One region of the Pseudomonas sp. PVC-3-1 genome, then DNA from elsewhere that is predicted to be linked to it. Evidence: predicted binding sites of a transcription regulator. Region 1 holds the regulator's gene; the other holds the start of a gene.
What was found. Region 1 encodes FliA, which starts transcription of late flagellar genes. Its sites were predicted from a motif close to CTAAAGTTTNNNNNNNNNNNGCCGNTAA; they were not measured.

Region 1 (4,313 bases):
GCCCCGGTGGCTGCCAGCAAGCCGAACCCGGCGCTGGAAGCCGAACTGCGCAAGACCCAGGCGAAGATCGCCCAGGCCAAGGCGGACCTGTCGGCCCCTGCCCGCGCAAGCGATGGTGTGCGCAAGGACCGTCAAATGTACGGCACCCAGGCGCCGCGTCGCAGCGCTGCCGAGACCCTCGCCGAAGCCATGGACGCTCCGGTCGCCCCGGCGCCCGCCGCTGCCGGCCAGCAGGCGCTGGAAGCCATGCGCTTCGAGCTCAACGGCCTGCGCGAACTGATTGAAGTGCAGCTGGGCTCGATTGCCTGGAACCAGTTGCAGAACCAGCGTCCGAAACAAGCCAACCTGTGGCGTCGCCTGCAACGCATGGGGCTGCCGGCCGATCTGTCGCGCAACCTGCTGGAGCGCGTGGCGTCCATCGCCGACCCGAAGCAGGCCTGGCGCATGCTGCTGGCGCACCTGGCGCGCTCGATCAATACCGCGGAAATCGACCTGCTGGAGCAGGGTGGCGTGATCGCCCTGGTCGGCCCGGCCGGCATGGGCAAGACCACCACCCTGGCCAAGCTGGCTGCCCGCTACGTGCTGAAATATGGCGCGCAGAGCATTGCCCTGGTGTCCATGGACAGCTTCCGCATCGGCGCCCAGGAGCAGATCAAGACTCTCGGCCGTATCCTCAATGTGCCGGTGACCCTGGTCGATCCGGGCCAGTCGCTGATCCAGGCCATGGCGCCGCTGGCGCGCAAGCGCCTGGTGCTGATCGACACCGCCGGCCTGCCGGCCAACGACCCGGCGCTGCGCATGCAGCTCGAAGCGCTGTCGTCGCTGAGCCTGAACGTGAAGAATTACCTCGTGCTGGCCGCGACCAGCCAGAGCCAGGTGCTCAAGTCCGCCTGGCAGAACTATCGTTCCTGTGGGCTGGCCGGGTGCATCCTGACCAAACTGGACGAAGCGGGAAGCCTCGGCGAAGCTCTGGCTCTGGCTATCAGCCAGCATCTCCCGGTAGCCTATCTGGCTGACGGGCCGAAGATCCCGGATGACCTGCATGTGGCACGCGCGCACCAGTTGGTGAGTCGTGCGGTGAGCCTGCAGTCGCCCGAAGAGCCCTGCGAAGACGCCATGGCGGACATGTTCGCCGGTCTTTACCAACAGCCGGTGCGTCGCGCCAGCTGAAGATTGTGAGCCCCGTGTGGGGCGTGGGGTGGCCGCTTGGGCCGCCCAAGCGATGCGGATGCTCTGTTAGACGATCCGCGAGCGCCGGAGGCGGTAGAGCACTGCAACCGGATTAGCCGAAACGCCAGAAGCGTGACGGTCGAACGACGAGACAAGGTATTGATATGGGTATGCATCCCGTTCAGGTAATCGCGGTCACTGGTGGCAAGGGTGGCGTAGGCAAGACCAACGTGTCAGTGAACCTGTCGCTGGCGCTGGCCGATCTCGGCCGCCGCGTCATGCTGCTGGACGCCGACCTGGGCCTGGCCAACGTTGACGTGCTGCTGGGCCTGTCGCCCAAGCGGACGCTGGCCGACGTGATCGAAGGCGAATGCGACCTGCGCGACGTGATCCTCCAGGGGCCCGGCGGCATCCGCATCGTCCCGGCGGCCTCGGGCACCCAGAGCATGGTGCACCTCACGCCGATGCAGCACGCCGGCCTGATCCAGGCCTTCAGTGATATCAGCGACAACATCGATGTGCTGGTGGTGGATACCGCTGCCGGCATCGGCGATTCGGTGGTGAGCTTCGTCCGTGCCGCCCAGGAAGTGCTGCTGGTCGTTTGTGATGAACCCACGTCCATCACCGATGCCTACGCTTTGATCAAGCTGCTCAATCGCGACTACGGCATGACCCGATTCCGCGTGCTGGCGAACATGGCCCACAGCCCTCAGGAAGGCCGCAATCTGTTCGCCAAGCTGACCAAGGTCACCGACCGCTTCCTGGACGTGGCGCTGCAGTACGTCGGCGCCATCCCCTACGACGAGTCGGTGCGTAAGGCCGTGCAGAAGCAGCGTTCGGTGTATGAGGCGTTTCCGCGCAGCAAGGCTTCCCTGGCCTTCCGTGCGGTGGCGCAGAAGGTCGACAGCTGGCCGCTGCCGGCCAACCCACGAGGGCACCTGGAGTTCTTCGTCGAGCGCCTGGTGCAACATCCCACGGGTTCGGCCGTATGACCGCGGCCTCCGGAGCGCGTATGTACAGCAAGGCACAGGCGCACAACTCCCAGGAACTGCTGATCCAGAAACACGCCCCTCTGGTGAAGCGCATCGCCTACCACCTGCTCGGCCGCCTGCCGGCCAGCGTGCAGGTGGAGGACCTGATGCAGGCCGGCATGATCGGCCTGCTGGAGGCAGCGAAGAAGTACGATCAGGGCAAGGGCGCGAGTTTCGAAACCTACGCCGGCATCCGCATCCGTGGCGCCATGCTCGATGAGGTGCGCAAGGGCGACTGGGCGCCGCGTTCGGTCCACCGCAACACCCGCATGGTCAGTGACGCCATCCGCGCCGTCGAGGCGCGCACCGGACGTGACGCTAAAGATCAGGAGGTTGCTGCCGAACTCAATATGAGCCTCGAAGATTATTACGGCATCCTCAGCGACACCCAGGGCAGCCGTCTGTATAGCTTCGATGACATGTTGCAGGACGGCGACCAGGGTAGCGGCTTTGCCGAAGACGCATCGCACCACGACAACGAGCCGTCCCACGGGCTGGAGGATGAACGCTTCCAGGCGGCCCTGGCCGACGCCATCACCAAGCTGCCCGAGCGTGAGCGACTGGTGCTGGCCCTGTACTACGACGAGGAACTCAACCTCAAGGAGATCGGCGAAGTACTGGGCGTCAGCGAGTCCCGCGTCAGCCAGTTGCACAGCCAGTGCGCCGCGCGCCTGCGTTCGCGTCTGGCGGAGTGGCGCGCTCGCTGAGCATCGGGTAGTTTCGCGTCGACTGCTTCTGAGAGGCAGTGCTGAAGGGATTTTCCTTAGGCAAGTTATAGGCTTACGAATTTTTGGGTGACGTTCCTTTGACGCGCCCACAGCAAAGAGCGCACGGCGCTCAATGAATTGACGGCACGCCCGCCAGGGCGCGTTTGGTATCGATGGAGGCAGGTTTGGACAAGAACATGAAAATTCTCATCGTGGACGACTTTTCCACGATGAGGCGCATCATCAAGAACCTCCTGCGGGACCTGGGGTTCACCAACACCGCAGAGGCCGACGACGGCACCACTGCGCTGCCGATGCTGCACAGCGGCAACTTCGACTTCCTCGTTACCGACTGGAACATGCCCGGCATGACCGGCATCGACCTGCTCCGTGCAGTCCGCGCCGACGAGCGTCTGAAGCACCTGCCGGTGCTGATGGTCACCGCCGAAGCCAAGCGCGACCAGATCATCGAAGCGGCTCAGGCCGGGGTCAACGGCTATGTGGTCAAGCCTTTCACCGCTCAGGTGCTGAAAGAAAAGATCGAGAAGATTTTCGAGCGGGTCGGCAGCTGAGGCTGACCAAGAGGGCGTCATGGATTTCAACGAATCCGCGGGTGACTTCGAGTCGACCCTGAAAAAACACGCGCGCGAATTGGTCGACTGCCTCGAACGCGGCGAAGTCCAGACTGCCGTGCAGCTGATCTCCGAGCTCAACCAGGCGCGCGATCGCGGTCTTTACCAGGAAGTGGGCAAGCTCACCCGTGAGCTGCACAACGCCATCGTCAACTTCCAGATCGACCCCAGCTCGCCACGCGCCCAGGAAGTCTCGCAGATCGCCGACGCCACTGACCGCCTGTCCTACGTGGTGACGATGACCGAGAAAGCGGCCAATCGCACCATGGACCTGGTGGAAGAGTGCACCCCGGTGGTCATGCACATCGAGACCCAGGCCAAGGAACTGCAGGAAGACTGGTCGCGCTTCATGCGCCGCGAGCTGGGTCCCGAAGCCTTCCGCGACCTCGCCAAGCGTGTCGAGCAGTTCCTCTACATCAGCGCCCAGGACAGCCGAAAGCTCTCCGCGCACCTGAACGACATCCTGCTGGCGCAGGACTTCCAGGACCTTACCGGGCAAGTGATCAAACGCGTCACCAAGCTGGTGACCGAGGTCGAATCGAACCTGGTGAAGCTGGTCTGGATGGCAGGGCAGGTCGATCGCTACGCCGGCATCGAGCATGACCACGAGAGCATGCGCGACGCGGTGGAAAAAGAAAGATCGTCCAAGGGTGAAGGTCCGCAGATTGCTGCCGATACAAGAAAGGACGTCGTGTCCGGTCAGGACGATGTCGACGATCTGTTGTCCAGCCTTGGTTTTTAAGCGTCCGCTGACGCTGTAGAGGGAGCACCCG
Region 2 (4,313 bases), 1.1 Mb from region 1:
ACCCGCAGGCGGCGCTGCAACGGGGCAAAGATGATCGCCAGAATGGTGCCCCAGAAGACTGCCCCGTAGAACGGCAGCAGGATCCAGCCGAAGGCGAGTGTCACCACCAGCAGCAGGGCGAGGAACGTCCGGTATTCCAGTTTCGATTCGAACATGAGCGGGTCCAAGGATGGATAAACCTGCTCATTAGTCAGCAGTTGACCCGCCAAGTGCAACTTTCAGCGCGCGATTGCCGCGCGCCAAAGCCTTGCTGGCCGTTTTTCAGAGCACCATGGCGGCCACCCAGCCGAACGCCAGCAGCGGCAGGTTGTAGTGCAGGAAGGTCGGCACCACGGTGTCCCAGATGTGGTTGTGCTGGCCATCGACGTTCAGGCCGGAGGTCGGGCCAAGGGTGGAATCCGACGCCGGAGAGCCCGCATCGCCCAGTGCGCCCGCCGTACCCACGATGCTGACAATGGCCAGCGGGCTGAAGCCCAGGTGCACCGCCAGCGGCACGAAGATCGCGGCGATGATCGGCACCGTGGAAAAGGACGAGCCGATGCCCATGGTCACCAGCAGGCCCACCAGCAGCATCATGAAGGCGCCCAGCGCCTTGCTGCTGCCAATCCAGCCAGCGGCGCTGTCCACCAGGCTGGCGACCTGCCCGGTGGCGGTCATCACCGCCGCAAAGCCCTGGGCGGCGATCATGATGAAGCCGATCATGGCCATCATCTTCATGCCTTCGGTGAACAGATCATCCGCTTCCTTCCAGCGCACCACGCCGGACAGCGAAAACACCAGAAAGCCCACCAGCGCACCGAGAATCATCGAGTCCAGCAGCAGTTGCACGGCAAAGGCCGCTGCCACCGCGACGCCAGCCACCAGCAGGCTCATCTTGCTGTAGGGCGTGTCGACCCGCTCAGCCTGTTCGATGCGCTCCAGGTCGTACTCGCGCTTGCGCCGGTAGCTGAAGAGCACCGCGACCAGCAGGCCGCAGACCATGCCCAGCGCGGGGATCAGCATGGCGTGGGTGACGTTGATGCCCTGCACGTCGACACCCGCGCGAGCCACGTTGGCCAGCAGGATCTGGTTCAGGAAGATATTGCCAAAGCCCACCGGCAGGAACATGTAGGGCGTGATCAGGCCGAAGGTGATGACGCAGGCGATCAGCCGGCGGTCGATCTGCAAGCGCGTCAGCACGTAGAGCAGCGGCGGCACCAGCAGCGGAATGAAGGCGATGTGGATCGGCAGGACATTCTGCGAGGAGATCGCCACCACCAGCAGCAGGCCGACCATCATCCACTTGAAGCCATTGGAACCGTTCGCCTCGTGCCGGCCGAGCATCGACAGGGCGCGATCGGCCAGGGCGTGCGCCATTCCGGAGCGCGCGATGGCCACGGCGAAGGCACCCAGCATGGCGTAGGACAGTGCCACCGTCGCGCCGGCCCCCAGCCCTTCGTTGAACGCCTTGAGCGTGCCGTCCATGCCCAGGCCGCCGAGCAGGCCACCAGCAACGGCCCCGGCGATCAGTGCGACCACCACATGCACGCGACACAGGCTCAGCACCAGCATCAGGCCAATGGCGATCAGCACCGCATTCATCTACTCCACTCCTCTCACGGATCGCCGCGCCAGCGCGCGGGCAAAAGGCGCGCACTCTGCCAAACCCTTGCGGGGGTGTCAAAACCCTTGTCGAATCAAGACGTTTCCGAAATCGCCTGGCGAGAATTTCTGCGCAGTGCGCACGCTTTTTGCCTGGCTTTCTGCCGCCCGTCGTAACGGCACGCCAGAATCGCCTGTTTTCCGGCGTTTCGCCCCGTCACGGGTCAAGAAGATGCGGGAAAGGCCGATATACCTGGCATTCCCGAGGTTTCGTTAAAACAAGGACCCCTCTCCATGTTGCTGCGCCGTCTCTCCATCCAGTGGAAGATCACGTTGCTTGCCGGGCTCTGCCTGCTCGGCGTCGTCTCGCTGCTCTGCGGCCTGTCCGTCTACCGCACACAAACCAGCACCGCACTGGTCAAGCAATCGAGCACGGAAATGCTCGATGAAGCGGCCAAGGCACGCCTGCAGTCGCGTGGCGAAGTCCAGGCCATGCGCATCCAGCGCTACATCATGGATGCCTACCAGTACGGCAAGGGTTTCTCCCGTCAGGTGCTGTTCCTGCGCGACCAGGCGCAGAAGCGCTTCCTCGATGCCTATGACCTGCGCGAAGACCTGACCCGCCAGGTGAAGACCGCACTGGAAGGCAACCCGGAACTGCTGGGCCTCTACGTCGCCTTCGAACCCGACGCGCTGGATGGCAAGGACAAGCTCTTCGCCGGCCAGAGCGAGCTGGGCAGCAACGATGCCGGTCGTTTCTCCATCTACTGGTCCCAGGCAACGCCGGGCCACCTGGAATCCGAGGCCATGGCCGAGTCGCTGCTGCAGGACACCAGCCCCGGTCCCAGCGGCAGCGCCTACAACGCCTGGTTCACCTGCCCCAAGACGACCGGACAGCCCTGCGTGCTCGACCCGTACTTCGATGAAGTGGGCAAGAAGAAGATGCTGATGACCAGCATCGCCTTCCCGCTGGAACTCGACGGCAAGGTCATCGGCGTCATGGGCCTGGACATCAGCATGGAGAAGCTCCAGGAAATCGCCGTAGAGGGCAGCCAGGAACTCTATGACGGCCAGGGCCGCGTCAGCATCGTCAGCGCCGCCGGCCTGCTCGCCGGCCATAGCGCCGATGTCTCCAAACTGAGCAAGAAGCTACAGGAGGTCTACCCGAAACAAGGTGCGGAGCTGCTGCAGGCTATTGCTGCCAACCATGAGCAGGTGTTCCGCCACGACGACCAACTGCGCGTCGTCGAGCCGCTGCAACCGATTCCCGGCTCCAAGCCCTGGGGCGTGCTGCTGGAAGTCCCGCAGAATGTCCTGCTCGGCCCGGCCATCGAGTTGCAGAACGAGCTGGATAACCAGCGCGTGCAGGGCACCGTCTCGCAGCTCGGCTTCGGTCTCATCGCCATCCTGATCGGGCTGTTCGCCATGTGGCTCACCGCGCGCGGCGTGACCCGCCCGATCCTCGGCGTCGCCGCCATGCTGCGCAACATCGCCAGCGGCGAGGGCGACCTGACCAAACGCCTGGATTACGCCGGCAAGGATGAGCTCGGCGAGCTGGCCGGCTGGTTCAACCGCTTCCTCGACAAGCTGCAGCCAATCATCCGCGACGTGAAATCCTCGGTGCATGACGCCCGCGCCACCGCCGACCAGTCTTCGGAGATCGCCAGCCAGACCAGCGCCGGCATGCAGCAGCAATTCCGCGAAGTCGACCAGGTCGCCACCGCCTCCCAGGAGATGAGCGCCACCGCCCATGACGTCGCCAACAGCGCCGCCATGGCCGCCGACGCCGCGCGCGGCGCCGACGGTGCGACCCGCGACGGCCTCAGCGTGATCGACAACACCACCCGCCTGATCGACGAACTGGCCAGCGACATGAGCAGCGCGATGAGCCAGGTGGAAGGTTTGGCGGCGAGCAGCGAGCAGATCGGCTCGGTGCTGGAAGTGATCCGTGGCATCGCCGAACAGACCAACCTGCTGGCACTCAACGCCGCCATCGAAGCGGCCCGTGCCGGTGAAGCGGGTCGTGGCTTCGCGGTGGTTGCCGACGAGGTGCGCAACCTCGCCAAGCGCACCCAGGATTCGGTGGAGGAAATCCGCCAGGTCATCGAAGGCCTGCAGAACGGCACCCGCGATGTGGTCGGCGCGATGAGCAACAGCCACCGCCAGGCGCAGGACAGCGTGAATCAGGTCGAACAGGCCGTGGCGGCGCTGAAGCGCATTGGTGACGCGGTAGGCGTGATCACCGACATGAACCTGCAGATCGCCAGCGCCGCCGAGGAACAGAGCGCGGTGGCCGAGGAGATCAACCGTAACGTCGCTGGCATCCGGGATGTCACCGAGTCGCTGTCGAGCCAGGCGCAGGAATCGGCGCAGGTCAGCCAGTCGCTGAACAAGCTGGCGAACCATCAGCAGGGGTTGATGGATCAGTTCCGCGTTTGACGTCCGCACGTATGCTCTCGTAGGAGCGGAGCTTCTCCGCGATCCGCCGGCAAGGCCGGCGCCAGATCAGGTTCGCGAGCAAGCTCGCTCCTACAGAGAGGCGCCGGTGTTTCCTTGTAGGAGCGAGCTTGCTCGCGAACCGCACGGCAGCACGGCACGGCACGGCACGGAGCCAATCGCGGACGGAGTCCGCTCCTACGAAAGCCGGGTGCAGCTGATAGTCACACCGCGCGCCGCGGCAGCTCCACCACCACGCGCAACCCGCCCAGCTCACTGCCGTCCAGCTTCAGACT

Region 2: a site for FliA is predicted at 1,805-1,832, ahead of AC2T4A_RS18985 (methyl-accepting chemotaxis protein). Genes of this name have one in related genera too.

Annotation. Positions count from the first base shown of each region.
Region 1 is NZ_CM172023.1:2,969,682-2,973,994, forward strand. It holds gene flhF (flagellar biosynthesis GTPase FlhF) at 1-1,170, shown strand, start outside; gene fleN (flagellar synthesis regulator FleN) at 1,335-2,162, shown strand; gene fliA (RNA polymerase sigma factor FliA) at 2,159-2,908, shown strand; gene AC2T4A_RS13955 (chemotaxis response regulator CheY) at 3,106-3,480, shown strand; gene AC2T4A_RS13960 (protein phosphatase CheZ) at 3,500-4,282, shown strand.
Region 2 is NZ_CM172023.1:4,106,746-4,111,058, reverse strand. It holds gene AC2T4A_RS18995 (AI-2E family transporter) at 1-155, opposite strand, end outside; gene AC2T4A_RS18990 (Na+/H+ antiporter family protein) at 262-1,581, opposite strand; gene AC2T4A_RS18985 (methyl-accepting chemotaxis protein) at 1,876-4,020, shown strand; gene AC2T4A_RS18980 (ATP-binding protein) at 4,242-4,313, opposite strand, start outside.